2 regions of the Streptomyces collinus genome follow, and region 2 is predicted to be linked to the other one. Evidence: riboswitches for the same ligand, from Rfam matches in the RefSeq annotation. Region 2 holds a riboswitch; the other holds the start of a gene.
The links. A riboswitch is a leader RNA that binds a small molecule or an ion and turns the genes downstream of it on or off. The one in region 2 is predicted to bind glycine.
Positions count from the first base shown of each region.

Region 1: another riboswitch for glycine. It lies ahead of gcvT (glycine cleavage system aminomethyltransferase GcvT); the one in region 2 lies ahead of gcvP (aminomethyl-transferring glycine dehydrogenase).

Region 1 covers NZ_CP133771.1:6,158,973-6,174,773, forward strand. The annotation lists gene RFN52_RS28185 (L-serine ammonia-lyase) at 1-118, opposite strand, end outside; gene glyA (serine hydroxymethyltransferase) at 207-1,469, opposite strand; gene gcvH (glycine cleavage system protein GcvH) at 1,478-1,855, opposite strand; gene gcvT (glycine cleavage system aminomethyltransferase GcvT) at 1,959-3,080, opposite strand; glycine riboswitch at 3,119-3,235, opposite strand; glycine riboswitch at 3,236-3,336, opposite strand; gene RFN52_RS28205 (AAA family ATPase) at 3,559-4,224, shown strand; gene RFN52_RS28210 (enhanced serine sensitivity protein SseB) at 5,379-6,167, shown strand; gene RFN52_RS28215 (enhanced serine sensitivity protein SseB C-terminal domain-containing protein) at 6,306-7,115, shown strand; gene RFN52_RS28220 (ABC transporter permease) at 7,448-8,446, shown strand; gene RFN52_RS28225 (ABC transporter substrate-binding protein) at 8,455-10,221, shown strand; gene RFN52_RS28230 (ABC transporter permease) at 10,313-11,323, shown strand; gene RFN52_RS28235 (ABC transporter ATP-binding protein) at 11,320-12,402, shown strand; gene RFN52_RS28240 (ABC transporter ATP-binding protein) at 12,399-13,532, shown strand; gene RFN52_RS28245 (trimeric intracellular cation channel family protein) at 13,597-14,271, shown strand; gene RFN52_RS28250 (alpha/beta hydrolase) at 14,162-15,397, opposite strand; gene RFN52_RS28255 (thioesterase family protein) at 15,549-15,801, shown strand, end outside.
Region 2 covers NZ_CP133771.1:1,361,160-1,376,960, reverse strand. The annotation lists rRNA gene RFN52_RS06170 (23S ribosomal RNA) at 1-1,305, shown strand, start outside; rRNA gene rrf (5S ribosomal RNA) at 1,401-1,517, shown strand; gene clsA (cardiolipin synthase ClsA) at 1,627-2,235, shown strand; gene RFN52_RS06155 (mannose-1-phosphate guanyltransferase) at 2,350-4,845, shown strand; gene RFN52_RS06150 (DUF881 domain-containing protein) at 4,944-5,858, shown strand; gene RFN52_RS06145 (small basic family protein) at 5,855-6,187, shown strand; gene RFN52_RS06140 (DUF881 domain-containing protein) at 6,193-7,104, shown strand; gene RFN52_RS06135 (zinc-ribbon and FHA domain-containing protein) at 7,166-8,119, shown strand; gene ftsR (transcriptional regulator FtsR) at 8,172-8,909, shown strand; gene RFN52_RS06125 (bifunctional nuclease family protein) at 8,992-9,465, shown strand; gene RFN52_RS06120 (MerR family transcriptional regulator) at 9,760-10,443, shown strand; gene RFN52_RS06115 (DNA polymerase IV) at 10,600-12,054, shown strand; gene RFN52_RS06110 (PRC-barrel domain-containing protein) at 11,973-12,347, opposite strand; glycine riboswitch at 12,461-12,556, shown strand; gene gcvP (aminomethyl-transferring glycine dehydrogenase) at 12,732-15,617, shown strand; gene RFN52_RS06100 (TOBE domain-containing protein) at 15,682-15,801, opposite strand, start outside.

The sequences.
Region 1 (15,801 bases), 4.8 Mb from region 2:
GGAGCTCCTCGTTGCGCAGCCGCCGGACGAACAGGCCCGCCGCCCGCATCGGGCCGACGGTGTGGGAGCTGGACGGGCCGATGCCGATCGAGAACAGGTCGAAGACCGAGATGGCCACGGGGGAACTCCTGACTACGGGGGTGGTGCAGAGGGGGTGGGTGCCGCGCCCGCTCGTGACGGGCGGCGGCACCCGAAAGGTTTCTTCTTTACTTGTTCAGACCCGGGTACAGCGGGTGCTTGTCGGCCAGGGCCTTCACCCGGGCCTTGAGGGCCTGCGCGTCGTAGGCCGGCTTCAGCGCCTCGGCGATGACGTCCGCGACCTCCGCGAAGTCCTCGGTGCCGAAGCCCCGGGTCGCCAGGGCCGGTGTGCCGATCCGCAGACCGGACGTCACCATCGGCGGACGCGGGTCGTTCGGGATCGCGTTCCGGTTGACGGTGATGCCCACCTCGTGGAGGCGGTCCTCGGCCTGCTGTCCGTCCAGCTCCGAATGGCGCAGGTCGACCAGGACCAGGTGCACGTCCGTGCCGCCGGACAGGACGTCCACGCCCACGGCCCGGACGTCGTCCTTCACCAGACGCTCGGCCAGGATGCGGGCACCGTCCAGCGTACGGCGCTGGCGTTCCTTGAAGTCCTCCGAGGCGGCGACCTTGAAGGCGACAGCCTTGGCGGCGATCACATGCTCCAGCGGGCCGCCCTGCTGACCGGGGAAGACGGCGGAGTTGATCTTCTTGGCCAGTTCGGCCGTGGAGAGGATCACACCGCCGCGGGGGCCGCCGAGGGTCTTGTGGGTCGTGGTGGTGACCACGTGCGCGTGCGGCACCGGGTTGGGGTGCAGCCCGGCCGCTACAAGACCGGCGAAGTGGGCCATGTCGACCATCAGGTACGCGCCGACCTCGTCCGCGATCCGGCGGAACTCCGCGAAGTCCAGCTGCCGCGGGTAGGCCGACCAGCCGGCGACGATCAGCTTCGGCCGGGACTCCTTCGCCAGCCGCTCGACCTCGGCCATGTCGACCCGGCCGTCGTCGCCCACGTGGTAGGCGACGACGTCGTAGAGCTTGCCGGAGAAGTTGATCTTCATGCCGTGGGTCAGGTGCCCGCCGTGCGCGAGGTTCAGACCCATGATGGTGTCGCCCGGCTTGAGCAGCGCGAACATCGCGGCGGCGTTGGCCTGGGCGCCCGAGTGCGGCTGGACGTTGGCGTGCTCGGCGCCGAACAGCTCCTTGATGCGGTCGATCGCGATCTGCTCGACCACGTCGACGTGCTCGCAGCCGCCGTAGTAGCGGCGGCCCGGGTAGCCCTCGGCGTACTTGTTGGTGAGGACCGAGCCCTGCGCCTCCATGACCGCGACCGGAGCGAAGTTCTCCGACGCGATCATCTCCAGCGTGGACTGCTGGCGGTGCAGCTCGGCGTCGACGGCGGCGGCGACCGCCGGGTCGAGCTCGTGCAGGGGTGTGTTCAGGACGGACATACGACTCCTCAGCCCGCGGAGAACGCGGTGTACTCGTCGGCGGAGAGCAGGTCGGCCGGCTCGTCCGAGATCCGCACCTTGAACAGCCAGCCGCCCTCGAAGGGGGCCGAGTTCACCAGCGACGGGTCGTTCACGACGTCCTCGTTGACCTCGGTGACCTCACCGGAGACGGGGGAGTACAGGTCGGACACCGACTTGGTCGACTCCAGCTCGCCGCAGGTCTCGCCGGCGGACACGGAGTCACCGACCTCGGGAAGCTGGACGAACACGACATCGCCGAGCGCGTTGGCCGCGTGCTCCGTGATGCCGACCGTCGAGACGCCGTCCTCGGCGGCCGACAGCCACTCGTGCTCCTTGCTGTAGCGCAGCTCTTTGGGGTTGCTCATGGCCTGGATTCTCCTGTACGCGCGGGAGTGCTGTGGAAGGGGGGACTACTGGTGAGCTGGGACGACGGGCCCGCGGCCGCTGGCGCGGCCCTCCGGCCAGTGTCTACTTCTGGCGCTTGTAGAACGGCAGCGCCACGACCTCGTACGGCTCGTGACTGCCCCGGATGTCCACGCCCACGCCGGCCGAGCCGGGCGTGGCGTGCGTGGCGTCGACGTACGCCATCGCGATCGGCTTGCCGAGGGTGGGGGAGGGGGCTCCGGAGGTGACCTCGCCGATCACCTCGCCGCCGGCGACGACCGCGTACCCGGCGCGCGGCACCCGGCGGCCCTCGGCGACCAGCCCGACCAGCACGCGCGGCGGGTTCTGCTCGGCGCGGGCGGCGGCCTCGCGCAGGGCCTCGCGGCCCACGAAGTCGCCCTCCTTCTCGAACTTCACGACCCGGCCGAGCCCGGCGTCGAAGGGCGTGAGGGAGGTCGACAGCTCGTGCCCGTACAGCGGCATGCCCGCTTCCAGGCGCAGCGTGTCGCGGCAGGACAGCCCGCACGGGACCAGGCCGACGCCCTCGCCGGCCTTGGTCAGGCCCTGCCACAGCTCGACGGCGTGCTCGGGCTTCACGAACAGTTCGAAGCCGTCCTCGCCGGTGTAACCGGTCCGGGCGATCAGGGCCGGGACGCCCGCGACGGTGCCGGGCAGCCCGGCGTAGTACTTCAGGCCGTCGAGGTCGGCGTCGGTCAGGGACTTCAGGATCCCGGGCGACTCCGGTCCCTGGACGGCGATCAGCGCGTAGGCGTCCCGGTCGTCGCGGACCTCGGCGTCGAAGCCGGCGGCGCGCTCGGTCAGCGCGTCCAGGACGACCTGGGCGTTGGAGGCGTTGGCGACCACCATGTACTCGGTCTCGCCAAGGCGGTAGACGATCAGGTCGTCCAGGATGCCGCCGTCGGGGCGGCAGATCATGGTGTAGCGGGCGCGGCCCGGCTTCACGCCGCCGATGTTGCCCACCAGGGCGAAGTCCAGCAGCGTGGCGGCCTGCGGGCCGGTGACGGTGATCTCACCCATGTGGGAGAGGTCGAAGAGGCCGGCCTTCGTGCGCACGGCGATGTGCTCGTCGCGCTCGGAGCCGTAGCGCAGGGGCATGTCCCAGCCGGCGAAGTCGGTCATCGTCGCACCGAGCGAACGATGCAGGGCATCGAGCGCGGTGTGACGGAGTTCTCCTGTACTGCTCACGGTCGGTCGTCTCCCAGGGCAATGACGGGCGAGGTCGTTCCTCCCCATCTGTCATCGGAACCTGAGAGGTTCGCCATGACCGCGCTGGTCCATGGCTTGCACCTTGGGTGGAGCCGGCCTGCCGGGGCAGGGGAGGGCCCGCTTTTCAGATGTGCCTCGCCCGCGCGGTAACGGGGCCTGAGAGATTCAAGGGAGGGACTTGCTCCTTCGGCGCCCCAGCGACAGCTGCTGCTGGGGACTCTCCCGCGCGGATTCAAACGGCCGGTATGCAGTTGGCGCGCACATCATTGCACGCATCCTTCCGGCGCGGCAGGGGGACCTTTCACAGGGAGTGCACGAGTCCCGCCCGCCGGACACGGCGACCTGTAGCAGCCCTGTTGCAGGACGAGAACGTAAATGAGAGGCCTGCGGCATTACCTTCTCTTTACACTCGGCGGGGATGGGACTCCGTACCTGGCCCCAGGGGAGGACGATCACGGTGAACAGGACCACCGCGTACGCGACGACGGGCATCGCGCTGCCCGAGCAGCCGGCCGTTCCGGCCCGGGCGGTCCGCGCCCCGGCGCCGGCACCGGTCGTCCGTGACCTGCGCGACCGCGCCGGCCGCAGCCCGCACGCGCTGCTGTTCGGCCCCCGCGACCTCGTCGTGGTCACGGGCCTGCCCGGCAGCGGCAAGTCCACGCTGATGCGGCGCACCGTGCCGGGCCGGCGCATCGACTCCCAGGACACCCGGGACCGCTGGGCCCGCCGCATGCCGCGCGCCCTGCCCTACGCGCTCTACCGCCCGCTCGTCCGCCTCGCCCACTACGCCGGGCTGCGCCGCGCCCTGCGCACCGGCGAGGGCGTCGTCGTGCACGACTGCGGCACCCAGGCCTGGGTCCGCCGCTGGCTGGCCCGCGAGGCCCGCCGCCGGGGCGGCACGCTCCACCTGCTCCTCCTCGACGTCCCCGCCGAGCAGGCCCTGGCCGGCCAGCGCGACCGGGGCCGCGGCGTCTCGCGCTACGCGTTCCTGCGCCACCGCGCGGCCAGCACCCGCCTCCTGCACGCGGTGGAACGCGGCGACCTCCCCTCGGGCTGCGGCTCGGCCGTCCTCGCCGACCGCGACGCGGCGAACGCGCTCCAGAGAATCGGCTTCACGGGCTGAGGGACCGGGGCGGGGGGAAGGGCAGGGGGAGAGGGCGACGGGGCGGCAGGCTGCTTCTGCGTACCGCAGGGATACCGAGTGCCGGGCTGCTGCCGGGGCGTCGGTTGCCGGGGTGGTGGCTAGGTGACGCCTGCTGCCGGTTGCCGGGGCGCCGGCCAGGTGACGCCTGCCGCCGGTTGCCGGGGCGGTCATGTGACGCCTGCCGCTGGACCCTGGGGGTCGGCTGACGCCTGCCGCTGGACCCCGGGGCCGGCTACGTGACGCCTGCCGCTGGACTCCGGGGCGCCGGACGCTGGAGTGCGGTCACCTGCCATTGATCGTCGGCGACCTGACGCCTGCGGCTGGACCGGGGGCGTCGGCCACCCGGCCGCCGGCCGCCGGGCCGTCGGGCCGCCGGGCCGTCGGGCCGTCGGCCGTCGGGCCGCCGGGCCGTCGGGCACCTGCCATCGGCGACCTGACGCCTTCCCTCGGACAGGGGATGCCGGTTGTCGGGGCGTTGGCCACTGCCATCGGCGACCTGACGCCGGATCGGGCATGCCGGTTGCCGGCTGCCGGGGCGTCGGGCACCTGCCATCGGCGACCTGACGCCTTCCCCCGGACAGGGGATGCCGGTTGTCGGGGCGTTGGCCACTGCCATCGGCGACCTGACGCCGGATCGGGCATGCCGGTTGCCGGCTGCCGGGGCATCGGCCACCTGCCATCGGCCATGTGACGCCTGCCGCTGGACAGGGGACGTCGGCGACCTGACGCCTGCCCGCCGGGCCGGGGCGTCGCCCCCGGGCGCCGGAGCGCGGCCCCCTGCCACCGGTCCCGGACGGCGTTCCCGGACTCAAGAGCCTCCCCCTGCGGTCGTGCACACCGCCTCGTCCGCTGTCCCGGCTCCGGGCCCCGGCCCGGGGGGCGCACGGCCCAGGCGACGGACCCGTCGCAGCCCCGTCCGTCGCAGCCCCTCCGGGCGGAGGCCGGCCCGGGGTCCGCGGTCCGGTCCCGCGCCGGCGGGGCGCCGACCCGGTCCCGCGCCCCGGTCCACGGACCGGCCTCCGCATCCGCCACGCCCTCCCCGTCCCGTCGGGTCCAACACGGCCCTGCCTCCCCGCGTCCCGCAGCCGTTAGCCTTTGAGCCACAGCAGTGGTTCCAGGCAGGCGGTAGGCAGATGGACATCCCGGCGGGCTTCTCCGCGGACTTCCCGGCGCAGACGCAGACCCACCCGCACGGCGGTTGGCCAGGCAACGAGCTGGAGGAGGTGCTCTCGGCCTCCCTCGGCGCCGGACCGGCGGCCGGCGGACGGATCGTCGAGGTGCTAGGCCGCAGCTTCGTGTGGATTCCGCTGCCCAGCGGCGGCGGCCCGCACAGCGGCCCCCTCGACCTGCCCGGCATCGAGATCGACGGCCAGGCGTTCGTGCCGGTGTTCAGCTCCGAGGAGCAGTTCCGCCAGGTCGTCGGCTCCCACATGTCGTACACCATCGCGCCCGCCGTGGAGTTCGCCCGCGGTCTGCCCCCGCACGCGGGCATCGCCGTCAACCCGGGTGGCGTGGTCGGCATCCCGCTCCCGCCGCCCGCGGTGGCCGAGCTGTGCCGGGCCGGCCGGACCCCGCTGGACGGCCCGGCGAGCGGCGGCCGGGTCCGCCTCTTCGAGCCGGACTGGCAGGAGGACCCGGTGGACTTCCTCGCCGCCGCCTCCGCGGAGTTCGAGGCGACCGGTGTCGTCGTCACGGCCCGCCGCTGCCTCGCGGCCATCGAGACCGCCGCCCCCGTGATGTTCGTCGGCGTCGAACTCTCCCAGTGGGAAGGCGACCTGCGCGCCCTCCCCCTGGACGCCCTCACCCGCGCAGTCAGCGCCGTCCCGGCCCCCTGGCCGGTCAACCTCGTCCTCCTGGACGTGGCAGAGGACCCGGTGGGCGCCTGGATGCGGGACCGGGTCCGGCCCTTTTTCCAGCGGTAGGGCAGCCCACTCAGGGGCGCGAGGAACGGCGCGATCAACCACACACGACCCGCACTCGCCCGACGGCGTCAATCCCCGGGCTCCCCTGCGGGCTTAAGCTAGGGCACCGTCGAGGCGTTGTACGAAGGGGCGGTAAAGGTGAGCGCGAGCGGCACGGCCGCGGCCGGACAGGTCGAGCACATGCTGCGCCAGGTCACGCCCGGGCGTTACGACGCCTACGAGGCTCTCCTGCGCGCGCTCGCGACCCCGCACACCGGCCAGATCTGGATGCTCCTGTGGCACGGCCAGGCCGGTTCCCCGGACGCCCAGTACGGGAACATGGACGTCGACGGCTTCGGCTACGCCCCTTGCGTGACCTCCGCCCAGGAGCTCTCCGCCAGCGGCTGGAACCGCTCCTACGAGGTGGTCGACGGCGTCGACGTCGCCCGTGCGCTCTACCCCGACCACTACGGCCTCTGGCTGAACCCGCACGCCCCCGGCGGCGGCGTCGGGATCCCCTGGCTCGATCTGCGCCGGATCGCCACCGGCCTGGACCGCCAGCCCGCGGGCCCCCTGCGGCTGTCCGAACCGGCCATCGAGATCCCGCAGTTCTACGCCCTGCTCGCGCAGAACGCCCACCGCACCCCGGCGGTCCGCTCGCTGCGCCGCGCCTGGGTGCAGCCCGCGCTCGGGGCGCCGTACCTCGCCATCGGACTGGACGTGTACGACACCTCGCCGCCGGCCGTGGACTCCGTGCGCGCGATGATGCAGCAGTCCCTCGGCGCCGTGCCGGACGGGCTCCCCGTGTCGACCGTCGCCATGTCCGACGAGCACGACCCGGTCGCGATGTGGCTGCGCGCGACAGCGCGCCCCTTCTACGACCGCGAGGCCCACGCCACCGCCCCCGTCCAGGCCCCGGCCGCCCCGGCCTCCGGCTACGGATACCCCCCGGCCCAAGGCCGGTACTGACCGGCCGGAAAACGCCCTCCGCGGCCTCTCCCGAACGCGACAATCACTCTGCTCTCCGCGCGTAGATAGAGGGAGATTGATCGCTTATGCCCTAAAATACCCCTGTCCTCACGTGTCCGACCCCTGCTACCCGCTGTCCGGATAACGGAACCTCGCAGACAGCATCACGTTTACGCATCCTTTCACCGCCAAGTCTGGCAACTGATCGCCAAAGCGTTGAAGACTCCCCGCAAGACACGGGCCGGGTCGGTCGCGTGTACGAGACAAACAAAACCGCTACAGCGGCAGCCAGGGGCTCGGCGATCGCCGGCCCGAGAGGGGTCAATCGCACCGTGACCGCACCGATCGAGACCACCGGGGCGGAAGCCGGAGCACAGCCCGAGGCCGTGCTCTCCGGGGTCAAGAAGAGCCAGATCGAAGGGCGCTCGCTCAGTCAGATCGCCTGGATGCGCTTCAAGCGGGACAAGGTGGCGATGGCGGGAGGCGTCGTCGTCATCCTGCTCACGCTGATGGCGGTGTTCTCCAAGCCGATCCAGTGGATCTTCAACCTCGATCCCAACAAGTTCAACCAGGACCTCATCGACCCCGCGCTGCTCGCCCCCAAGGGCGGCTGGGGAGGCATGAGTTGGGACCACCCGCTCGGCGTGGACCCCCAGTACGGCCGGGACATGCTCGCCCGCATCATCGACGGTTCCTGGGTCTCCCTGCTGGTCGCGGGCGGCGCCACGCTGCTGTCCGTGTGCATCGGCACCGTGCTCGGTGTCGTCGCCGGCTACTACGGCGGATGGATCGACAGCGTCATCAGCAGGCTGATGGACACCTTCCTGGCCTTCCCCCTGCTGCTGTTCGCCATCTCGATCTCCGCCGCGGTGCAGGACGGGTTCTTCGGCCTCGAAGGCCTGCCGCTGCGCATCTGCGTGCTGATCTTCGTGATCGGCTTCTTCAGCTGGCCGTACATCGGCCGCATCGTGCGCGCCCAGACGATGACCCTGCGCAAGCGGGAGTTCATCGAGGCCGCCACGAGCCTCGGGGCGCGCGGTCCGTACGTCCTGTTCCGGGAGCTCCTCCCGAACCTCGTCGCACCGATCCTCGTCTACGCGACGCTGATCATCCCGACGAACATCCTGTTCGAGGCCGCGCTGAGCTTCCTCGGCGTCGGTATCGCTCCGCCGCAGGCCTCCTGGGGCGGCATGCTCAGCAACGCTGTGGATCTCTACACGGCTGATCCGCAGTACATGTTCGTGCCCGGACTGGCGATCTTCATCACCGTCCTGGCCTTCAACCTGCTGGGTGACGGGCTGCGTGACGCCCTCGACCCTCGCAGCAAGTGATCCATCGAATGAGGGGGCTTCCTCAGGTGAAGACGAGAAGGGTGACCGCCGGCGTTGCGTCGGTCCTGGCACTGTCGCTGGGTGCTGCCGCGTGCGGCGGCGGCGGTGACGACAACGACGGGGGAGGCAGCGGCAAGAAGGACGCCGCGCTGAACTCGATCGTCAACGCGTCGGACAAGAAGGGAGGGACGGCCACGTACGAGCACTCGGACGTGCCGGACTCCCTCGACCCGGGCAACACGTACTACGGCTGGGTCCAGAACTTCTCCCGCCTCTACGGCCGGACGCTCACCACGTTCAAGCCAGCGGCGGGCAAGGAGGGCCTGGAGGTCGTTCCGGACCTCGCCGAGGGCCTCGGCAAGTCCAGCCCGGACGCCAAGACCTGGACGTACAAGCTGCGTGCGGGTGTGAAGTTCCAGGACGGCACCCCGGTGACGTCCAAGGACGTGAAGTACGCCATCGAGCGCTCCAACTTCGCGCCCGAGGCGCTCTCCAACGGCCCGACCTACTTCAAGGCGTACCTTGAGGGCGGCGACAAGTACAAGGGCCCCTACAAGGACAAGTCCGCCGAGGGCATCAAGTCCATCGAGACGCCGGACGACCGGACGATCGTCTTCAAGCTGAAGCAGCCGTTCGCCGACTTCGACTACCTGGCGACGTTCTCGCAGACGGCCCCCGTGCCGAAGGCGAAGGACACCGGTGCGAAGTACGTCCAGGCCATCCAGTCCTCCGGCCCGTACCAGTTCGAGTCCTACGAGGAGGGCCGCGGCGCCACCCTCGTGCGCAACCCGCAGTGGGACGCCAAGACGGACCCGATCCGCAAGGCCCTGCCGGACAAGATCACGATCAAGTTCAAGGTCAACCCGGTCACGGTCGACAACAACCTGATCTCGGACAAGATCACGGCTGACGCGGCCGGCACGGGTGTGCAGCCGCAGACCCAGCCGAAGGTGCTGCGCGGCAAGCTCGCCGACCAGACCGACAGCTCCTACGCGGGCGCGACGCAGTACATCGCGCTCAACGTGAACGTGAAGCCGTTCGACAACGCCGACTGCCGCAAGGCCGTGCAGTGGGGCCTCGACAAGCAGTCGGTGCTCGACGCCATGGGCGGTTCCCCGAAGGGCGACGTGGCGACCACGCTGCTGCCGCCGTCGGTGAACGGCTACACCAAGTTCGACACCTACGCGACCGAGGGTCACAAGGGTGACGTCGCCAAGGCCAAGGCGGCGCTGAAGGCGTGCGGCAAGCCGAACGGCTTCAACACGATCCTGACGGCCCGCTCCGACCGCCCCGCCGAGATCGCGGCGGCGACCGCCACCCAGGCGTCGCTGAAGAAGATCGGCATCAACGTCGAGATCAAGCAGTTCCCCTCCGGCAAGTACTTCTCCAACTTCGCCGGTGTCCCGAGCTACGTCCACGACAACAAGCTCGGCATGCTCTCGATGGCGTGGGGCGCCGACTGGCCGACCGGCTACGGCTTCCTCGACCAGATCGTCAACGGCGCTGCCATCAAGCCCTCGGGCGGCAACAACCTGATGGAGCTGGACGACCCGAAGATCAACAAGGCCCTGACGGACGCGATCGCCAACACCGACGACGCGGCCCGCACCAAGGCCTGGGGTGAAATCGACAAGATGGTGCTCGACAACGCCTCGGTCGTCCCGCTGATCTACCGCAAGAACCTGCTGCTCCGGCCGACGTCCGCGACGAACGTCACGGTCACGCAGGCCTACCTCGGCATGTACGACTACCTGCTGATGAGCTCCTCGAAGTAAGTCAGCAGGCCGGATCCTTTCGAAAGGCAGGTGAAGGCACCGGGTGGCCGCGGCGGACGACCCCGCCGCGGCCACCCGGGGCCGTACAGCTGTGGCTGCGTACATCCTCCGACGCGTCATGGGCGCCGTGCTGTTGCTGCTGGTGGTCAGCGCAGTCACTTTCGCCATCTTCTTCCTGGTGCCCCGCCTCGGGGGCCAGACGGCCGACCAGTTGGCCACCCAGTACGTCGGCAAGGACGCGAACCCCGAGTCCGTCGCCGCGATCAAGCAGAACCTGGGGCTGGATCTGCCCGTCTACGAGCAGTACTGGAACTTCATCAAGGGCATCGTGGTGGGCGCCGACTACAAGTTCGGGCCTGACGCGACGCACTGCGACGCACCCTGCTTCGGGTACTCCTTCAAGAACCACGTCGAGGTGTGGCCCCAGCTCCTGGAGCGGATCCCCGTCTCCCTTTCGCTGGCCGTCGGTGCCGCGGTGATCTGGGTGGTCTTCGGTGTCCTGACCGGCGTTGTCTCGGCGCTGCGCAAGGGCAAGCCGATCGACCGCGCCGCCATGTTCATCGCCCTCGCCGGCGTCTCGCTCCCGATCTTCTTCACCGGCCAGATCCTGCTCGCGCTCTTCGTCTACGAGATCCCGATCTGGGACAGCGTCGACTACGTCCCGTTCACCGAGAACCCCGCCGACTGGGCCTGGCACCTGGTGCTGCCCTGGGTCAGCCTCGCCTTCCTCTTCTCCGCGCTCTACGCCCGGCTCACCCGGGCGGGCATGCTGGAGACGATGAGCGAGGACTACATCAGAACGGCCAGGGCCAAGGGCCTGACGGAGACCACGGTCGTGGCCAAGCACGGCCTGCGCTCCGCGCTCACCCCGATCGTCACGATCTTCGGCATGGACTTCGGCATCCTCATCGGCTCCGCGGTGCTCACGGAGACCGTCTTCTCGCTCCAGGGCATCGGTGCCTACGCCATCCAGTCCATCCAGACGAACGACCTGCCGATCATCATGGGCGTGACCATGGTCGCCGCGTTCTTCATCGTCTTCTGCAATCTGATCGTCGACCTGGTGTACGCAGCCATCGACCCCCGGGTGAGGTACTCGTGAGCAAGCTCGACAAAGCCGCGCTCGGCGAACCGGACTCCACCGCCCCGTCCGTCCCGGACGACGTGTTCCTGTCCGTCCGTGATCTGCGCATCCACTTCGACACCGACGACGGCCTGGTCAAGTCCGTCGACGGCGTCAGCTTCGACGTGCGCAAGGGCAAGACCCTGGGCATCGTGGGCGAGTCCGGCTCCGGCAAGTCGGTGACCTCGCTCGGCGTGATGGGCCTGCACCGCTCGGCGCGCGCCAAGGTCTCCGGCGAGGTCTGGCTGGACGGCCAGGAGCTGATCGGGGCCGACCCCGACGACGTACGGCGGCTGCGCGGCCGGAAGATGGCCATGATCTTCCAGGACCCGCTGTCGGCGATGCACCCCTACTACTCGGTGGGGCACCAGATCGTCGAGGCGTACCGCGTCCACCACGACGTCAGCAAGAAGGCCGCCAAGCAGCGGGCGATCGAGATGCTCGACCGCGTCGGCATCCCCGAGCCCGCCAAGCGCGTCGACGGCTACCCGCACGAGTTCTCCGGCGGTATGCGCCAGCGCGCCATGATCGCCATGTCGCTGGTGAACAACCCCGAGCTGCTCATCGCGGACGAGCCGACCACCGCCCTGGACGTCACCGTGCAGGCGCAGATCCTCGACCTGATCCGGGACCTGCAGAAGGAGTTCGGCTCCGCGGTCATCATGATCACCCACGACCTGGGCGTGGTCGCCGAGATGGCCGACGACCTGCTGGTCATGTACGGCGGCCGGTGCGTGGAGCGCGGCCCGGCCGAGGACGTGTTCTCCGAGCCCCGCCACCCCTACACCTGGGGCCTGCTCGGCTCGATGCCGCGACTGGACCGCGAGGAGACCGACCGGCTCATCCCGATCAAGGGTGCGCCGCCCTCCCTCATCAACCTCCCGTCCGGCTGCGCCTTCCACCCGCGCTGCCCGTACGCGGACATCCCGAAGGACAACGTCACCCGCACGGTCCGCCCCGAGCTGACCGAGGTCGGCGGCTCGCACTGGGCCGCCTGCCACATGACGCAGGAGCAGCGGGAGCGTATCTGGACCGAAGAGATTGCGCCGAAGCTGTGAGCGACGACAAAACGGTGAGCACACCGGACACGAGCGGGAGCACCCTCACCAAGGGCACCACCGCCGACGGCGAGGTCCTGCTGAAGGTGACCGGCCTTCAGAAGCACTTCCCGATCCGCAAGGGCCTGCTCCAGCGGCAGACCGGCGCGGTGCGTGCCGTCGACGGCATCGACTTCGAGGTGCGCAAGGGCGAGACGCTCGGCGTCGTCGGTGAGTCGGGCTGCGGCAAGTCCACCATGGGCCGGCTGATCACCCGCCTGCTCGAACCGACCGGCGGACGGGTCGAGTTCGAGGGCCAGGACATCACGCACCTGAAGACCGGCGAGCTGCGCCCGATGCGCCGCGACGTGCAGATGATCTTCCAGGACCCGTACTCCTCGCTGAACCCGCGCCACACCATCGGCACGATCGTCAGCGCCCCCTTCCGGCTCCAGGGCGTCAACCCCGAGGGAGGCGTGAAGAAGGAGGTCCAGCGGCTGCTGTCGGTGGTCGGTCTCAACCCCGAGCACTACAACCGCTACCCGCACGAGTTCTCCGGCGGCCAGCGCCAGCGCATCGGCATCGCCCGCGCGCTCGCGCTCAACCCCAAGCTGGTCGTGGCGGACGAGCCGGTCTCCGCGCTGGACGTGTCGATCCAGGCGCAGGTGGTGAACCTGCTGGACGACCTCCAGGAGGAGCTGGGCCTGACGTATGTGATCATCGCGCACGACCTGTCGGTGGTCCGGCACGTCTCCGACCGGATCGCGGTGATGTACCTCGGCAAGATCGTCGAGCTGGCCGACCGCGACAAGCTGTACAAGTCGCCCATGCACCCGTACTCCAAGGCGCTGCTGTCGGCCGTGCCGGTCCCGGATCCCAAGCGCCGGGGCGTCAAGAGCGAGCGCATCCTGCTCAAGGGCGACGTGCCCTCGCCGATCGCCCCGCCGAGCGGCTGCCGCTTCCACACCCGGTGCTGGAAGGCGACGGAGATCTGCAAGACGACCGAGCCGCCGCTCAAGGAGCTGCGGGCCGGGCAGCAGGTCGCCTGTCACCACCCGGAGAACTTCGAGGACCAGCAGCCGCAGGACACCAAGCTGCTGTCCTCGGCCAAGGAGGCGGCCGGCAACGCCGCCACCCCCGTGGAGAAGTGACCCACCACGAGCCCCCGCCCTCGCACATCAGGGCGGGGGCTCACCCGTGGGGGAAAATGCCCGTGTGCTCCAGCAACTCTTCAGCCCGTCCGTCCAGCACACGCTCGACCTGATCGGCATCTTCGTCTTCGCGATCTCCGGCGCCCTGCTGGCCGTGCGCAAGAACTTCGACGTGTTCGGCATGGCCGTCCTTGCCGAGGTCACCGCGCTGGGCGGCGGGCTCTTCCGGGACCTGGTCATCGGAGCCGTACCGCCCGCGGCCTTCACGGACCTGGGGTACTTCCTCACCCCGCTGCTCGCCACCCTCCTGGTCTTCTTCCTGCATCCCCAGGTCGAGCGCATCCAGGTCGCGGTGAACGTCTTCGACGCGGCCGGCCTCGGCCTGTTCTGCGTCGCCGGCACGATCAAGGCGTACGAGTACGGGCTCGGCCTGACCGCCTCCGCCGGTCTGGGGCTGACCACCGCCGTGGGCGGCGGCGTGCTGCGGGACGTGCTCGCCAACGAGGTCCCCTCACTGCTGCGCTGGGACCGGGACCTGTACGCGGTCCCGGCGATCGTGGGCTCCGCCCTGGTCGCCCTGTGCATCCGCTACGACGTCCTGAACCCGCTCACCAGCTCTCTCGCGGTGATCACCGCCTTCGTACTGCGTCTGCTCGCGATGCGGTACCACTGGCGAGCTCCGCGGGCGTGGCACCGGCGTTCGACGGTGAGCGAGGAGGAGCAGCCCGTCCTGCCGTGACGGGCCGGGCGCCCATCTGCTGGGTCAGCCAGCGGAACACCGGGACCACCTGCGGCCGCCACAGCGCCATGTTGTGACCGCCCGCGCTCTTCGGGATGTACACCACGTGCACGGTCGTCGGGGCCTTCGCGGCCTGCTCCAGGGCCACGGCGGCCTCGTAGCCGTCGTGCGGCTGGCCGGAGAGGTACAGCGCGACGCGCGGCGGGACGGGCGACCTGCGCAGCATCAGATACGGGTTGTTCTCGGTGCGCAGGGCGGGGCTCTGCGCGGTGAGCGAGTCGCGTTCGCCGATCGGGTCGTTGTAGCCGGACAGGCCGGCGGCCGCCCGGTAGCGGCCGGGGTGGGCGATGGCGAGCCGGGCCGCGCAGTGCGCCCCGGCCGAGTAGCCGGCGACGGCCCAGCCCCGCGGGGCGGACTGGGCGCGGAAGTTGTCCATGACCATCCTCGGCACGTCGACGCTGAGCCAGGTGTCGGCGTTGACCGTGCCCGGGATGTCGGCACAGCCGGTGTCCACCCCGGCCAGCAGGTTGGTGCGGGGCGCGACCAGGATGAACGGGGCCACCCGGCCGTCACGCATCAGCGGCTCCAACTGCTCGTGCGCGTGCAGCGAGCCGAACCATGCCTTCGCCGAACCGGGGTAGCCGGGCAGCAGTTCCACGACCGGGAACCGGTAGTGCCGGTAGGCCGGTTCGCGGTACTGGGGCGGCAGCCAGACGTAGACCTCGGCGTTCACCCCCGACACCCGGCCCCGCAGCTGGGTCACCCGCACCCCGCCGGCCGCGCTCATCCCGGGTCCGGTGGCCGGCGCGAAGGTCTGCCGCACCTTGGGCAGCTTCGTGAGCGCGATGCCGCCGGTACCGTCGGCGCCCAGGTCGGCGGCCTGCTGCACATGGTCGCCGGTGCCGAGCAGGTCGGCCCAGTTGTCGTACAGGTCGTTGGCGTTGTTGACCAGTGTGAAGACCAGGGCCACGGCCGTCCCCTGCGCGAACAGCAGCATCAGCGCCCGGGCCGCGGTGCGCAGGGCCCGGGGCCCGCGGATGCGCGACCAGAGGACCAGCGGAGTGACGAGGGCGGCGACGGACAACACGACCAGCGTGCAGAGAAACGGTGTCCCGGTGAGGCTCATGCCCCTACAGAGGCCGGGACCGGTTCCCGGGTTTACGGACGAGTCGGACACTTACCGAGAAATTGCCCGTGTCTCACCAAGGCGTGACCCGGGCGGCGCCTGGCCAGCGGCAAAGCTACCGCTTAGTAGCAACATCTTGTACTGTTCAGCCATGTCAGAAGCAGCCACCGCCCCGGCCACCCGGGCCACGATCGGCGACAGCGAGTTCGACCGCGACACCGCGCTCACCCGCCGCGCACCCGGCGTCTACGACATCGACCTCTCCGCCGGCTGGACGATCATCAGCGCCGTCAACGGCGGCTACCTGCTGGCCGTCCTGGGCCGCGCCCTCGCGGACGCCCTGCCGCACGCCGACCCCTTCACGATCTCGGCGCACTACCTGACCGCGTCCCAGCCCGGCCCGG
Region 2 (15,801 bases):
ACCCTAAACCGACTCAGGTGGTCAGGTAGAGAATACCGAGGCGTTCGGGTGAACTATGGTTAAGGAACTCGGCAAAATGCCCCCGTAACTTCGGGAGAAGGGGGGCCACACTCGGTGATCCGATTTACTCGGTGAGCTGGGGGTGGCCGCAGAGACCAGCGAGAAGCGACTGTTTACTAAAAACACAGGTCCGTGCGAAGCCGTAAGGCGATGTATACGGACTGACGCCTGCCCGGTGCTGGAACGTTAAGGGGACCGGTTAGCTCAGATTCGTCTGGGCGAAGCTGAGAACTTAAGCGCCAGTAAACGGCGGTGGTAACTATAACCATCCTAAGGTAGCGAAATTCCTTGTCGGGTAAGTTCCGACCTGCACGAATGGCGTAACGACTTCTCGACTGTCTCAACCATAGGCCCGGTGAAATTGCACTACGAGTAAAGATGCTCGTTTCGCGCAGCAGGACGGAAAGACCCCGGGACCTTTACTACAGTTTGATATTGGTGTTCGGTTCGGCTTGTGTAGGATAGCTGGGAGACTGTGAACTCTGGACGCCAGTTCAGGGGGAGTCGTCGTTGAAATACCAGTCTGGTCGTGCTGGATGTCTAACCTGGGTCCGTGATCCGGATCAGGGACAGTGTCTGATGGGTAGTTTAACTGGGGCGGTTGCCTCCTAAAGAGTAACGGAGGCGCCCAAAGGTTCCCTCAGCCTGGTTGGCAATCAGGTGTTGAGTGTAAGTGCACAAGGGAGCTTGACTGTGAGACCGACGGGTCGAGCAGGGACGAAAGTCGGGACTAGTGATCCGGCGGTGGCTTGTGGAAGCGCCGTCGCTCAACGGATAAAAGGTACCCCGGGGATAACAGGCTGATCTTCCCCAAGAGTCCATATCGACGGGATGGTTTGGCACCTCGATGTCGGCTCGTCGCATCCTGGGGCTGGAGTCGGTCCCAAGGGTTGGGCTGTTCGCCCATTAAAGCGGTACGCGAGCTGGGTTTAGAACGTCGTGAGACAGTTCGGTCCCTATCCGCTGTGCGCGTAGGAATATTGAGAAGGGCTGTCCCTAGTACGAGAGGACCGGGACGGACGAACCTCTGGTGTGCCAGTTGTTCTGCCAAGGGCATGGCTGGTTGGCTACGTTCGGGAGGGATAACCGCTGAAAGCATCTAAGCGGGAAGCCTGCTTCGAGATGAGTATTCCCACCTCCTTGAGAGGGTAAGGCTCCCAGTAGACGACTGGGTTGATAGGCCGGATATGGAAGCACGGTAACGTGTGGAGTTGACCGGTACTAATAGGCCGAGGGCTTGTCCTCAGTTGCTCGCGTCCACTGTGTTGGTTCTGAAACCACGAACGGCCCCATGCCATGGTCACGGTGTGGTGCGGCATTGTTCGACAGTTTCATAGTGTTTCGGTGGTTATAGCGTAGGGGAAACGCCCGGTTACATTCCGAACCCGGAAGCTAAGCCTTACAGCGCCGATGGTACTGCAGGGGGGACCCTGTGGGAGAGTAGGACGCCGCCGAACTCCTTTTAGAGCTCTGGCTCTTGGGCACTCAGCCCAAGAGCCAGAGCCTTTTTGCGTTGAGGTAAGGTCAGGGGGCATCGTCGGTACATTTCCCACAGGAGGCCCCCGGGTGGAGGTTCAGGAGACTCGCGTCCAGACGGACCGTGTGCTCACCATCCCGAACATCCTCAGCATGGCGCGCCTCGTCGGCGTGCCCGTGTTCCTGTGGCTGATCCTGCGGCCTGAGTTCGGTGGGCCCCAAAGTGACGGCTGGGCCCTTCTGGTGCTGGCCCTGAGCGGTGTCAGTGACTATCTGGACGGCAAGCTCGCGCGTCGCTGGAACCAGATCAGCAGCCTCGGCCGGCTCCTCGATCCTGCGGCCGATCGGCTGTACATTCTCTCGACCCTGGTCGGCCTCACCTGGCGCGAGATTCTGCCCCTCTGGTTGACCGCTCTACTCCTGGCGCGAGAGCTGGTTCTGCTGGTCATGGTCGGCATCCTCCGCCGGCACGGCTATCCGCCGCCCCAGGTGAACTTCCTGGGCAAGGCCGCGACCTTCAACCTGATGTACGCCTTCCCCTTGCTGCTGCTCAGTGACGGAAGCGGCTGGATCTCGTCACTGGCTGCTATTTTCGGATGGGCGTTCGCAGGGTGGGGTACAACGCTGTACTGGTGGGCAGGAGTCCTCTACGTGGTACAAGTCCGCCGCCTGGTCCGTGCGGACGCCACGACCGATTGAACTCCCGGATGGTCCTGCTGCCGTAGCGGAGCGATGGCCCGTGCTGGATATGTGCGGGACAATCCTGGCGGGGGAAGTCGGCCAGACCGTCTCTTCGAGGAGGACGCTTCCGACATGAAGGCCGTCGTGATGGCCGGAGGCGAAGGCACGCGCCTTCGTCCTATGACCTCAAGCATGCCCAAGCCGCTCCTGCCGGTGGCCAACCGGCCGATCATGGAGCATGTTCTGCGGCTGCTCAAGAGGCATGGGCTCAACGAAACAGTCGTGACTGTCCAGTTCCTGGCGTCGCTCGTCAAGAACTACTTCGGTGACGGCGAAGAGCTCGGTATGGAGCTCACCTATGCCAATGAGGAGAAGCCACTCGGTACCGCCGGAAGCGTCAAGAACGCAGAGGAAGCGCTGAAGGACGATGCCTTCCTCGTCATCTCCGGCGATGCTCTGACGGATTTCGACCTCACCGAGCTCATCAATTTCCACAAGGAGAAGGGCGCGCTCGTCACGGTCTGTCTGACGCGTGTGCCCAATCCGCTGGAATTCGGTATCACCATTGTCGACGAAGAAGGCAAGGTGGAGCGCTTCCTGGAGAAGCCCACCTGGGGCCAGGTCTTCTCCGACACCGTGAACACCGGCATCTACGTGATGGAGCCCGAGGTCTTCGACTATGTCGAGCCCGACGTGCCCGTCGACTGGTCCGGCGATGTCTTCCCGCAGCTGATGAAGGAAGGCAAGCCCATCTACGGCTACATCGCCGAGGGCTACTGGGAGGACGTCGGCACGCACGAGAGCTATGTGAAGGCTCAGGCCGATGTCCTGGAGGGCAAGGTCGACGTTGACGTCGACGGATTCGAGATCTCCCCGGGCGTATGGGTCGCCGAGGGAGCGGAGGTCCATCCCGACGCCGTCCTCCGCGGGCCCGTCTACATCGGTGACTACGCCAAGGTCGAGGCGGGCTCCGAGATCCGTGAGCACACCGTCGTGGGCTCCAACGTCGTCGTCAAGAGCGGTGCTTTCCTGCACAAGGCCGTCGTCCACGACAACGTCTACGTGGGGCCGCACAGCAATCTCCGCGGCTGCGTGGTCGGCAAGAACACCGACATCATGCGCGCGGCGCGGATCGAGGACGGGGCGGTCATCGGTGATGAGTGCCTGATCGGTGAAGAATCGATTGTCCAGGGCAATGTGCGGGTCTATCCCTTCAAGACCATCGAGGCCGGCGCCTTCGTCAACACCTCGGTGATCTGGGAGTCCAGGGGACAGGCCCATCTCTTCGGCGCCCGTGGTGTGTCCGGGATCCTGAACGTGGAGATCACTCCGGAGCTCGCGGTCCGCCTCGCAGGCGCGTACGCGACGACGCTGAAGAAGGGCTCGACCGTCACCACGGCCCGGGACCACTCCCGTGGTGCCCGCGCGCTCAAGCGGGCGGTGATCTCCGCGCTTCAGGCCAGCGCGATCGACGTGCGGGACCTGGAGAACGTCCCGTTGCCGGTTGCCCGGCAGCAGACCGCGCGGGGCAGCGCGGGCGGCATCATGATCCGCACCACGCCCGGGGTGCCGGATTCCGTGGACATCATGTTCTTCGACGGGAACGGCGCGGACCTGTCGCAGGGCAGCCAGCGGAAGCTGGACCGGGTGTTCGCGCGGCAGGAGTACCGTCGGGCGTTCCCCGGTGAGATCGGGGATCTGCACTTCCCGGCCAGCGTCTTCGATTCGTACACCGGGTCGTTGCTGCGGAACGTCGACACGACGGGCATCTCCGAGTCCGGGCTGAAGGTCGTCGTGGACGCGTCCAACGGAAGCGCGGGACTCGTCCTGCCGAGCCTCCTCGGCAAGCTCGGGGTGGACTCGCTGACGATCAACCCCGGCCTCGACGAGTCCAGGCCCACGGAGACGGCCGACATGCGGCGGTCGGGGATGGTGCGTCTCGGGGAGATCGTGGCGTCCTCGGGGGCCGCGTTCGGCGTCCGGTTCGACCCTGTCGGTGAGCGGCTGTCGCTCGTCGACGAGAAGGGGCGGATCATCGAGGACGACCGGGCGCTGCTCGTGATGCTGGACCTCGTCGCCGCCGAGCGGCGCAGCGGCCGGGTCGCGCTGCCGGTGACCACGACCCGGATCGCCGAGCAGGTGGCGGCGTACCACGGGACGCAGGTCGAGTGGACGACCACCTCTCCCGACGACCTCACCCGGGTCGGCGGTGAGGAGGGGACGATCTTCGGCGGTGACGGCAAGGGCGGCTTCATCGTCCCCGAGTTCAGCAGCGTGTACGACGCGACCGCGGCCTTCGTGCGGCTCATCGGACTCGTGGCGCGGACGCAGCTCACGCTCAGCCAGATCGACGCGCGGATTCCGCGGGCGCACGTCCTGAAGCGCGATCTGGCGACCCCGTGGGCCGTCAAGGGGCTCGTGATGCGGCGGGTCGTCGAAGCGGCCGGAGATCGCTTCGTGGACACCACGGACGGGGTGCGGGTGGTGGAGACCGACGGCCGCTGGGTGATGGTGCTGCCCGATCCGGCCGAGGCCGTCACCCACCTGTGGGCCGAGGGGCCGGACGACGCCTCCGCGCAGGCCCTGCTTGACGAATGGTCGGCGGTCGTGGACAGCGCCGGCCGGTAGAACGGGCTGCACGCGTGCGTGCCGGACAAGTGTCCCCAACGGGGCCTGTCCGGCACGCCGGTGGGGCCGTTCGGAGGTAGCGCTCGCGACGTGCGACGATGTGCGGCATGCCGCAGCAACCCCCCATTCGGAGCACACCCGCGCGGCCCCGGCGCCCGGATGCGTCCATGTCGTTGCTGACCAACGTCATGGACCACAGCCTCGACGACGGATATGCCGAGGCCGCGGCGCGCAAGAAGGCCGCGGGAGACAGCGGCATGCCGAAGACGCTCCGGGCGAAGCTCGGGCTTGCCGCCGGACTGGTGCTCGCGGCCCTCGTCGTGACCCTCGGAGCGGCGCAGGCGCGGGTCGCGGCTCCGGTCGTCGCCAAGGAGCGGGAAGAGCTCGTCGACCGCATCGACCGGGAGACCGAGACGGCGGACAAGCTGGAGGACTCCGTCGACGAGCTGCGCGCGGACGTGAGCGCACGGCAGCGCGAGGCGCTGAGGAACAGCGGCGGCAGCGCGGACTCCGACCTGGCGGGCATCCTGTCGGGCGCGGTAGCGGTGCACGGGCCCGGCGTGAAGCTCGTGGTGAACGACGCCAAGGAAGCCGCCACGGGTGGCGACGGCGACCCGCGGGAGACCTCCGGGTTCTCCGACACCGGCCGGGTGCGGGACCGGGACATGCAGCGCGTGGTGAACGGGCTGTGGGAGTCGGGTGCCGAGGCCGTCTCGATCAACGGGCAGAGGCTGACGGCACTGTCCGCGATCAGGGCCGCCGGTGACGCCATACTGGTCGACAACAAGCCGCTGGTGCCGCCGTACACGGTGCTGGCGGTGGGGGACGGGCAGCGGCTGAGCACGCGGTTCCAGAACAGCGCGGACGGGTTGTATCTGAACGCGCTGCAGGAGAGCTACGGCATCAGGACAGGCATCTCCGTGGAGGACGACCTCCGGCTGCCTGCCGCACCGAGTGTGACCGTACGTACAGCACAGCCGAGCGTTGAGAAGAGTGAGAAGGGCACATCGTGATCGCCGTACTGGGCCTCGTCGTGGGAGTCGTGGCCGGCCTGTTGGTCCGGCCTGAGGTTCCGGCGGTGGTCGAGCCTTATCTGCCGATCGCCGTCGTGGCAGCGCTCGACGCCGTCTTCGGCGGCCTGCGGGCCATGCTCGACGGCATCTTCGACGACAAGGTCTTCGTGGTGTCGTTCCTGTCGAACGTCGTCGTGGCCGCGTTGATCGTGTTCCTGGGCGACAAGCTCGGCGTGGGCGCCCAGCTGTCCACCGGTGTGGTGGTCGTCCTCGGTATCCGGATCTTCTCCAACGCCGCGGCGATCCGCCGGCACGTGTTCCGGGCGTGAGGCCGATGAGCGATCACGACGAGAAGACCGCCGAGGACCGGGGCGACACGCGCGACGGCGGGGGCGAATCCGGGAACGGGCTGCGCAAGGAGCTGCCTCAGGAGGTGCCCTCGGCGGCGCCTGCCGCCGAGGAGGCGCCGAAGGAGCCGGAGCCCGAGCAGGTACCGGAACCGCAGCCGGACCCCGGGCCGCGGCTGACCGGCAGGCAGCGGCTGGTGCAGGGGCTGTGGCCGCCGCGTGTCACCCGGGCGCAACTCATCGTCGCGGTGCTGTTGTTCGGTCTGGGGTTCGGGCTGGCCGTGCAGGTGGCCTCCAACAGCGACAGCGACAGCGCCCTGCGGGGCGCGCGGCAGGAAGATCTTGTCCGCATTCTCGATGAACTGGATGACCGTACTCAGCGTCTTGAGGACGAGAAGCAGGGTCTCGAACAGCAGCGCGACGAGCTGGAGAACAGCTCGGACCAGGCCGAGGAGGCCAGGAAGCAGACGATCGAGAAGGAGAGGCAACTCGGCATCCTGGCGGGCACGGTGGCCGCGCAGGGGCCCGGCATCACCATGACGATCGTGGACACGAAGGGGACGGTCGAGGCGGACATGCTGCTCGACGCGATCCAGGAGCTGCGCGCCGCGGGCGCGGAGGCGATTCAGGTCAACGGCGTCCGGGTCGTCGCCGGCACCTATCTCGCGGACTCCGGCAAGGGTGTGAGCGTCGACGGGAACAAGATCAACGCGCCCTATCGTTTCAAGGTCATCGGCAAGTCGCAGGACCTGGAGCCGGCGCTCAACATCCCCGGAGGCGTGGTGCAGACTCTCGAGAAGGAACAGGCCACCGTCGCGATCGAGCGGTCCACCGACATCGTGGTGGACGCCTTGCGAGCAGCGAAGCGGCCTGACTACGCTCGGTCGTCCTCGCAGTGAACCGGGGGTGCATGGGCGGCGTCGGGCGAGGGCATGACGTTGCGGGGGGTCGGCGCACCGAATGGGCGGTGCGTGGTGGAAACTGTCTGGTGCAGACGGACGTTGTCAGGATGTCCGGGTCGGCCAGAGTGTTCAGTCAGGGTTCGTCCTGCCCCACGGGCGGGTCTGTTTCGGTCAAGGGGAATCGCCCGTGAAGTTGTTTGCGAAGTTGTTCGGCAAGAGCGCGCGAGAGGGCAGCGACAATGCGACCGCCCGTCATCGCGCACAGCCTGACGCGGAGGGCCAGCGGCCGCTGTTCCGGGACCAGGTCGGCGGCCCGGGCGGCGATGTTTCCGGTGGTCAGGGCGCGCCGTCGGTTGACCCTGCGCAGCCCGGCGGCATAGGTTTCGGGCAACCGTCAACCTCAAGTGCGGGTGGAGGGTTTTCCGACCCGTATGCGTCCAACGCCCCCGGTGGGCAGCCGCGGCAGGAGGATCCGATGTCGGCACTGGTGTGTACGAGGTGCGGTAACCGCAACGCGGAGAACAGCCGTTTCTGCTCCAACTGCGGCGCGCCGCTGCGGGCGGGGGCGACGCCGGAGCGTCCGTCCGAGACGACCTCCACGATCTCCATCTCCGGTCTCGAGGCCTACGACAGCGAGACCACCGGCCAGACGCCGATGCCGACGCTGTCCCCGGAGGCTCAGGCCGCCGTCGAGGCGCTGCCGCTGGGTTCCGCGCTCCTGGTGGTGCGGCGCGGTCCGAATTCGGGCAGCCGCTTCCTGCTGGACGGCGATCTGACGACGGCCGGCCGGCATCCGCAGAGCGACATCTTCCTGGACGACGTGACGGTGTCCCGGCGCCACGTGGAGTTCCGCCGCGGCCAGGACGGTTCGTTCACGGTGGCCGACGTGGGCAGCCTGAACGGCACGTACGTGAACCGCGAGCGGATCGACCAGGTCGCTCTGAACAACGGCGACGAGGTGCAGATCGGCAAGTACCGGCTGGTCTTCTACGCCAGCCAGCGGGGCTACTGACCGGCTCCGTCCGGGCAGACCCCAGCGAGGGTCCATCCGTCAGGGAAGGTCCATGCTGCAAAAACCGAGCGGCGGTGCCGGGCGCGGCGCCGCCGCCACGGACAGTGGGCTGATGAGCATCGGCGCGGTGCTGAACGCGCTGCGCGACGAGTTTCCCGAAGTGACCATCTCCAAGATCCGTTTCCTGGAGTCGGAAGGGCTCATCGAGCCGCAGCGGACCCCGTCGGGGTACCGCAAGTTCAGCGCCCATGACGTCGAGCGCCTCGGTCACGTCCTGAGGATGCAGCGGGATCACTATCTGCCCCTGAAGGTGATCCGGGAGCACCTGGCGGCCATGGAGCGCGGTGAGGCCGTACCGCTGCCGGTGGTGGGCCGTCAGCGGGACGGAGAGTCCGCAGCCGAGCCGTCCGAGGGGCCCACGGCGGCCAGGATCGGGCGGGACGCGCTGCTCGCCGCCGCGGATGTCGACGAGCAGGAGCTCAAGGAGTGGGAGTCCTACGGTCTTCTCACCCCCCTGGAGGACGGTGCCTATGACGCCGAGGCGGTCACCGTCGCCCTGCTCGTCATCGAGCTCGGGCGGTTCGGGATCGAGCCGCGGCACCTGCGGGCGATGAAGGCCGCCGCGGACCGTGAGGCCGGGCTCGTGGACCAGGTGGTGGCCCCGTTGAGGCGGCACCGGAACCCGCAGACCAGGGCTCATGCCGAGGCCCGCACCAAGGAGCTGGCGGGGCTCACGGTGAAGCTGCACGCCGCGCTGGTGCGGACGGCGCTCGGCGTGCGGCTGCCCTGAGGTGGGCGCGCAGGGGGCCGGATCAGGCGCCCGATACCGGCCCGACTACCCAAACGTCCCGAGCACGGCCTAGGGTTGCTGTGTGAACGAGCTCGATGTCGTAGGTGTCCGGGTCGAAATGCCCTCCAACCAACCGATCGTGCTGCTGCGTGAAGTGGGAGGCGACCGTTACCTCCCCATCTGGATCGGGCCGGGGGAGGCGACGGCGATCGCCTTCGCCCAGCAGGGCATGGCTCCCGCGCGGCCGCTGACTCACGACCTGTTCAAGGACGTGCTGGAAGCCGTCGGCCAGGAGCTCACGGAAGTGCGCATCACGGACCTGCGTGAGGGCGTCTTCTACGCGGAGCTGGTCTTCGCCAGCGGCGTCGAGGTGAGCGCCCGCCCGTCCGACGCCATAGCGCTCGCGCTGCGCACCGGGACGCCGATCTACGGCAGTGACACGGTGCTCGACGACGCCGGCATCGCGATTCCGGACGAGCAGGAGGACGAGGTGGAGAAGTTCCGCGAGTTCCTCGACCAGATCTCCCCGGAGGACTTCGGCAGCAGTAGCCAGTGAGCGCCTCGGGAGGGGCAGCGGCCTGAGAAGGCGTGTGGGCGGCCCGGCGGACGATGTGGTCCGTGGCGGGGCCGCCCGCCGTATGTGGGACGGGTGAAATGCCCGCATGTGCCGGAGGCGATGGAGAGCGTCACACGGCTTGCGCCGAGCACATTCGGCTAGCCTTTCCCCGCGGTGGGGCACGGGAAACCACTCTCAGGGTGATTATCACTCGGCGTGGCGAGTGTGGCGATCGTTGACGCACCCCTGGTGACTGCCTACCGTCGAGAAGGCAGGTCAAGGACGGAGGTCGGCGTGAGAAGCAGCGGCGACGGTACGGCTGGGGGCGGCCCCGAGCGCAGTCTCAGGGCGAGCGGTCCGTACCCTCCCCCCGGCTCACGGCCCCTCCCGGGCGGGGGATGCCCTCAGCCCGGAGGCGCGGCCGAGCACGCTCCGCAGCGACCGAGTGCGGTGCCGAGCAGCGGAGGGACGACGTCCATGGCGTCCGAGCAGATCGGCTATCGCGGCCCCACGGCCTGTGCGGCCGCCGGTATCACCTACCGGCAGTTGGACTACTGGGCCCGCACGGGGCTCGTCGAGCCGAGCGTGCGCCCCGCCTACGGGTCCGGGACGCAGCGGCTGTACAGCTTCCGGGACGTGGTCGTCCTGAAGATCGTCAAGCGGTTCCTCGACACCGGGGTGTCCCTGCAGAACATCCGTACGGCCGTCCACCACCTCAGGGAACGCGGTTTCAGCGATCTGGAGCGCATGACGCTGATGAGCGACGGCGCGACGGTCTACGAGTGCACCTCGCCCGACGAGGTCCATGCCCTGCTCCAGGGAGGCCAGGGTGTGTTCGGGATCGCCGTGGGCGTGGTGTGGCGGGACGTCGAGAGCGCGCTGTCCCAGCTGCACGGCGAGCGGATCGACACCGGCGAGACCCTGGTCGGGCCCAATCCCGCGGACGAGCTGGCGCGTCGGCGGAATCGGGCCGTCTGAGCCGTCCGGCAGCGCAGGACCGCACGCGGCCGCAGGAGGCGGGACGTTTCCGCACCGGAGGCAAGCGGTTTCCCGTTGGGCGTTCGGAGCGGTCGCGTGGGGCGTTCAGGGCGGTCGCGCGGGGCGTTGTCAGTGGCGTAGGGCAGCATCGGAGTTGTGAGAACCGCGCCCACGATCCTGCATCTCGACATGGATGCCTTCTTCGCCTCGGTGGAGCAGGCGTCCAAGCCGAGTCTGCGCGGGAAGGCCGTGGTGGTGGGAGGGCTCGGGCCGCGGGGCGTGGTGGCGACCGCGTCGTACGAGGCGCGGGTCTTCGGGGTGCATTCGGCGATGCCCATGGGGCAGGCCCGGCGGCTCGCGCCGAACGCCGCGTATCTCGTGCCGCGCTTCAATTTCTACCGGTCGATCAGCGAGCGGGTGATGGAGCTGCTGCGGGCACTGTCGCCGCTGGTGGAGCCGCTGAGCCTGGACGAGGCGTTCGTGGATCTGGAGGCCGGAGGCGTGGCCTGGGACGAGCGGTCGGCGCGGCTGGCCGGGGTGAAGCTGCGCGCGGACATACGGGCCGTCACGGGGCTCACCGGGTCGGTGGGTCTCGCCGCCTCCAAGATGCTCGCGAAGATCGCCTCGGAGGAGGCCAAGCCCGACGGGCTGGTGGTGATCGAGCCCGGGACGGAGCGGGCCATGCTCGCGCCGATGTCGGTGCGGACGCTGCCGGGGGTGGGGCCGGCCACGGGGGACCATCTGAGGCGGGCAGGGATCACCACGGTCGAGGAGATCGTCGAGGCGGGCGAGGACGAACTGGTCCGGCTGCTGGGAAAGGCGCACGGGCACGGTCTCCACGCCATGGCGCTGGCGCGGGACGACCGGCCCGTGGTGGCGGAGCGCGAGACGAAGTCGGTGTCGGTCGAGGACACCTACGACGTCGACATCCACGACCGGACACGGGTCGGGCTGGAGGTGCAGCGGCTCGCCGAGCGGTGCGTACGGCGGCTGCGCGGGGCAGGGCTGTCCGGGCGGACGATCGTGCTGAAGGTGCGGCGGTACGACTTCTCGACGCTCACCCGGTCCGAGACGCTGCGCGGGCCCACGGACGATCCCGGGGTGATCCGCGAGGCGGCGGCCAGACTGCTGGACTCGGTCGATACGACCGGTGGGGTGCGGCTCCTCGGGGTGGGGGTCAGCGGCCTCGCCGATTACACGCAGGAGGACCTGTTCGCCCAGGCGGCGGGGGAGCGGGCGGTCGCGGAAGGCCCGGTCGAGGAGCACGCCGTGGCGGCGGCCGAGGAGCAGCCGTCGCTCGCCGAGCGGCGGTGGCCCGCCGGGCACGACGTGCGGCACGCCGAGTTCGGGCACGGATGGGTGCAGGGCAGCGGCCTCGGGCGGGTCACCGTACGGTTCGAGACGCCCGACTCGGAGCCCGGGCGCGTGCGGACCTTCCGGGTCGACGACCCGGATCTGGAGGCGGCCGATCCGCTGCCGTTGGTGTTACGAGGGACCGAAGGGGGAGACGAAGCGCCCGGGACGGCGGCTCAGGCCGTCTCGTCGGTGCCCGCCAGCTTGCCGAAGTCGTGGTCCGGGAGCGGGGGCGGGGCGGCGACGTCGAGACCGTAGTGGTGGTAGAGCTGCAGTTCCTGCTCCGGGGAGAGGTGACGGCCGACGCCGAAGTCGGGGGCGTCCTTGATCAGGGCGCGTTCGAAGGGCACGTGCAGGGCGCCCTCGATCAGTTCACTGGGCTCCAGGGGGACGAATGCGTCCCTGCTGAACAGACCGGTCCGTATGGCCGCCCACTCCGGCTCGCCGGTGGCGTCGTCGAGGTAGACCTCGTCGATGGTGCCGATCCTGGTCCCGTTGCGGTCGAACGCCTTGCGGCCGATCAGGTTGCGCGGATCGATATCGGTTCGCACGGGCCCTCCAGCTGGTCGCACCTCATCCGTAAACACTACAAAACGGTACAAGTGGGGATGCGGCCACTCGACGGTTCGTGCGTTGACCTCGCTGGTACGCTGGCAGCGGCTGTTGACCCCGTGCGGGAGAGTCCTCCAGACACCATCGGAGGCGCCGAAGGAGCAAATCCTCCCCGGAATCTCTCAGGCTCACGTACCGCACGGACGAGGTCACTCTGGAAAGCAGGGCGGGTGTCGACGGCGTCCGCTCTCACCGACGGTGAAAGCCGGAGGCCTTCGGGCGATCCGGTGAAGCTCTCAGGTTGAGATGACAGAGGGGGAGGCCGTCCGGGTACCCGTGCCGTGGTGCCCCTCGCAGGTCGTGTCGACCAGGAGGCCTCCGTAATGACCGCCCACCGCATTCCGCTCTCCGAGCTCGAAGAGGCAGTCCCCTTCGAGCAGCGCCACATCGGCCCCGACCACGAGGCCTGCGCCAAGATGCTCGCCCACGTCGGCTACGGGTCGCTCGACGAGCTCACGGCCGCCGCGGTCCCGGCAGTGATCAAGAGCACCGAGGCACTGGACCTCCCGGGCGCCCGCAGCGAGGCCGAGGTGATCGCCGAGCTGCGCTCCCTCGCCGACCGCAACGAGGTCCTCGGCTCCATGATCGGCCTCGGCTACTACGGCACCTTCACGCCGCCCGTCATCATGCGCAACGTCATGGAGAACCCGTCCTGGTACACGGCCTACACGCCGTACCAGCCGGAGATCTCGCAGGGCCGGCTGGAGGCGCTGCTCAACTTCCAGACGATGGTCGCCGAGCTGACCGGTCTGCCGACCTCCGGCGCCTCCCTGCTCGACGAGGGCACCGCGGCCGCCGAGGCCATGGCGCTGTCGCGGCGCCTGGGCAAGAACAAGAAGGGCCTGTTCCTGGTCGACGCGGACACGCTGCCGCAGACCGTCGCCGTGATCCAGACCCGCGCCGAGCCGGCCGGAGTCGAGGTCGTCGTCGCCGACCTGAGCGAGGGCATCCCCGCCGACATCGCCGAGCGCGACATCAACGGCGTGCTGCTCCAGTACCCGGGCGCCTCCGGTGCCGTGCGGGACATCAAGCCGGTCATCGACCGGGCGCACGAGCTCGGGGCGCTCGTCACCGTCGCCGCCGACCTGCTGGCGCTGACGCTGCTGAAGTCGCCCGGTGAGCTCGGGGCGGACATCGCCGTCGGCACGACGCAGCGCTTCGGCGTCCCCATGGGCTTCGGCGGACCGCACGCCGGCTACATGGCAGTCCAGGACAAGATGGCGCGCAGCCTGCCCGGGCGGCTCGTCGGCGTGTCCGTGGACGCCGACGGCAACAAGGCCTACCGGCTGGCGCTGCAGACGCGTGAGCAGCACATCCGCCGTGAGAAGGCCACCAGCAACATCTGCACCGCGCAGGTGCTGCTCGCCGTCATGGCCGGCATGTACGCCGTCTACCACGGTCCGGAGGGCCTGAAGGGCATCGCGCGGCGCACCCACCGGTACGCCACCGTCCTCGCCGCCGGACTCGCGAACGGCGGGGTCGAGGTCGTGCACGGCTCCTACTTCGACACGGTGACCGTGCGCGTCGAGGGCCGGGCCGCCGAGGTCGTGGCCGCCGCCCGTGACAACGGGGTCAACCTGCGCCTCGTCGACGCCGACCGCGTCTCGATCGCCTGCGACGAGACCACGACGCGGGCCCAGCTGCGTGCCGTATGGGCCGCCTTCGGTGTCGAAGGTGTCGTCGAGGCACTGGACGCATCGACCGAGGACGGGCTGCCGGCCGCGCTGCTGCGTACCGACGACTACCTGACCCACCCCGTCTTCCACCAGCACCGCTCCGAGACCGCCATGCTGCGCTACCTGCGCAAGCTGGCCGACCGCGACTACGCGCTCGACCGGGGCATGATCCCGCTGGGCTCCTGCACGATGAAGCTCAACGCGACGACCGAGATGGAGCCGGTCACCTGGCCCGAGTTCGGGCAGCTGCACCCCTTCGCGCCCGCCGAGCAGGCAGGGGGCTACCTCACCCTCATCCACGAGCTGGAGGACCGCCTCGCCGAGGTCACCGGCTACGACAAGGTCTCCCTCCAGCCGAACGCCGGGTCTCAGGGTGAGCTGGCCGGTCTGCTCGCCGTCCGCGGGTACCACCGGGCCAACGGGGACGAGCAGCGCACCGTCTGCCTGATCCCGTCGTCCGCGCACGGCACCAACGCCGCCAGCGCCGTCATGGCGGGCATGAAGGTCGTGGTCGTGAAGACCGCCGAGGACGGCGAGATCGACGTCGATGACCTGCGGGCGAAGATCGAGCAGTACCGCGACCAGCTGGCCGTGCTGATGATCACGTACCCGTCCACGCACGGTGTGTTCGAGGAGCACGTCGCCGACATCTGTGCGCAGGTGCACGAGGCGGGCGGGCAGGTCTACGTCGACGGGGCCAACCTCAACGCTCTTGTCGGGCTCGCCAAGCCGGGGCACTTCGGCGGCGACGTCTCGCACCTGAACCTGCACAAGACCTTCTGCATCCCGCACGGCGGCGGAGGCCCCGGCGTCGGCCCGGTCGCGGTGCGTGAGCACCTCGCGCCCTACCTGCCGAACCACCCGCTGCAGCCCGAGGCCGGCCCGGAGACGGGCGTCGGCCCCATCTCGGCGGCTCCCTGGGGCTCGGCCGGCATCCTGCCCATCTCATGGGCGTACGTCCGGCTCATGGGCGGCGAGGGGCTGAAGCGGGCCACGCAGGTGGCCGTGCTCAGCGCCAACTACATCGCCAAGCGGCTGGAGCCGCACTACCCGGTCCTCTACACCGGTCCCGGCGGGCTCGTCGCCCACGAGTGCATCATCGACCTGCGCCCGCTGACCAAGGCGACCGGTGTGAGCGTCGACGACGTCGCCAAGCGGCTGATCGACTACGGCTTCCACGCGCCGACCATGTCGTTCCCGGTGGCCGGGACGCTGATGATCGAGCCGACCGAGTCGGAGGACCTGGCCGAGCTGGACCGGTTCTGCGAGGCGATGATCGCCATCCGCGCGGAGATCGAGAAGGTCGGCTCCGGCGAGTGGCCCGCGGAGGACAACCCACTGCGCGGCGCTCCGCACACCGCCGGCGCGCTCGCCGGGGAGTGGGAGCACGCCTACAGCCGTGAGGAGGCCGTCTTCCCGGCCGGGGTGTCGACCGCCGACAAGTACTGGCCGCCGGTGCGCCGCATCGACCAGGCCTACGGCGACCGGAACCTGGTGTGCTCCTGCCCGCCGCTGGACGCGTACGAGGACTGATCGGCCGACCGGTCAACGGGAGGGGCTCCGCGGTGCGGGGCCCCTCCCGCCGTCTCCGGGCTCGTCAGGGGGTGGCGAGTGACACCTCGGTCGCCTTGATCAGGGCGACGACGGGGATCCCGGGGGACAGGGCCAGGTCGTCCGCCGCGTCCCGGGTGATCGCGGCGGTCAGTTCGCCGCCCTC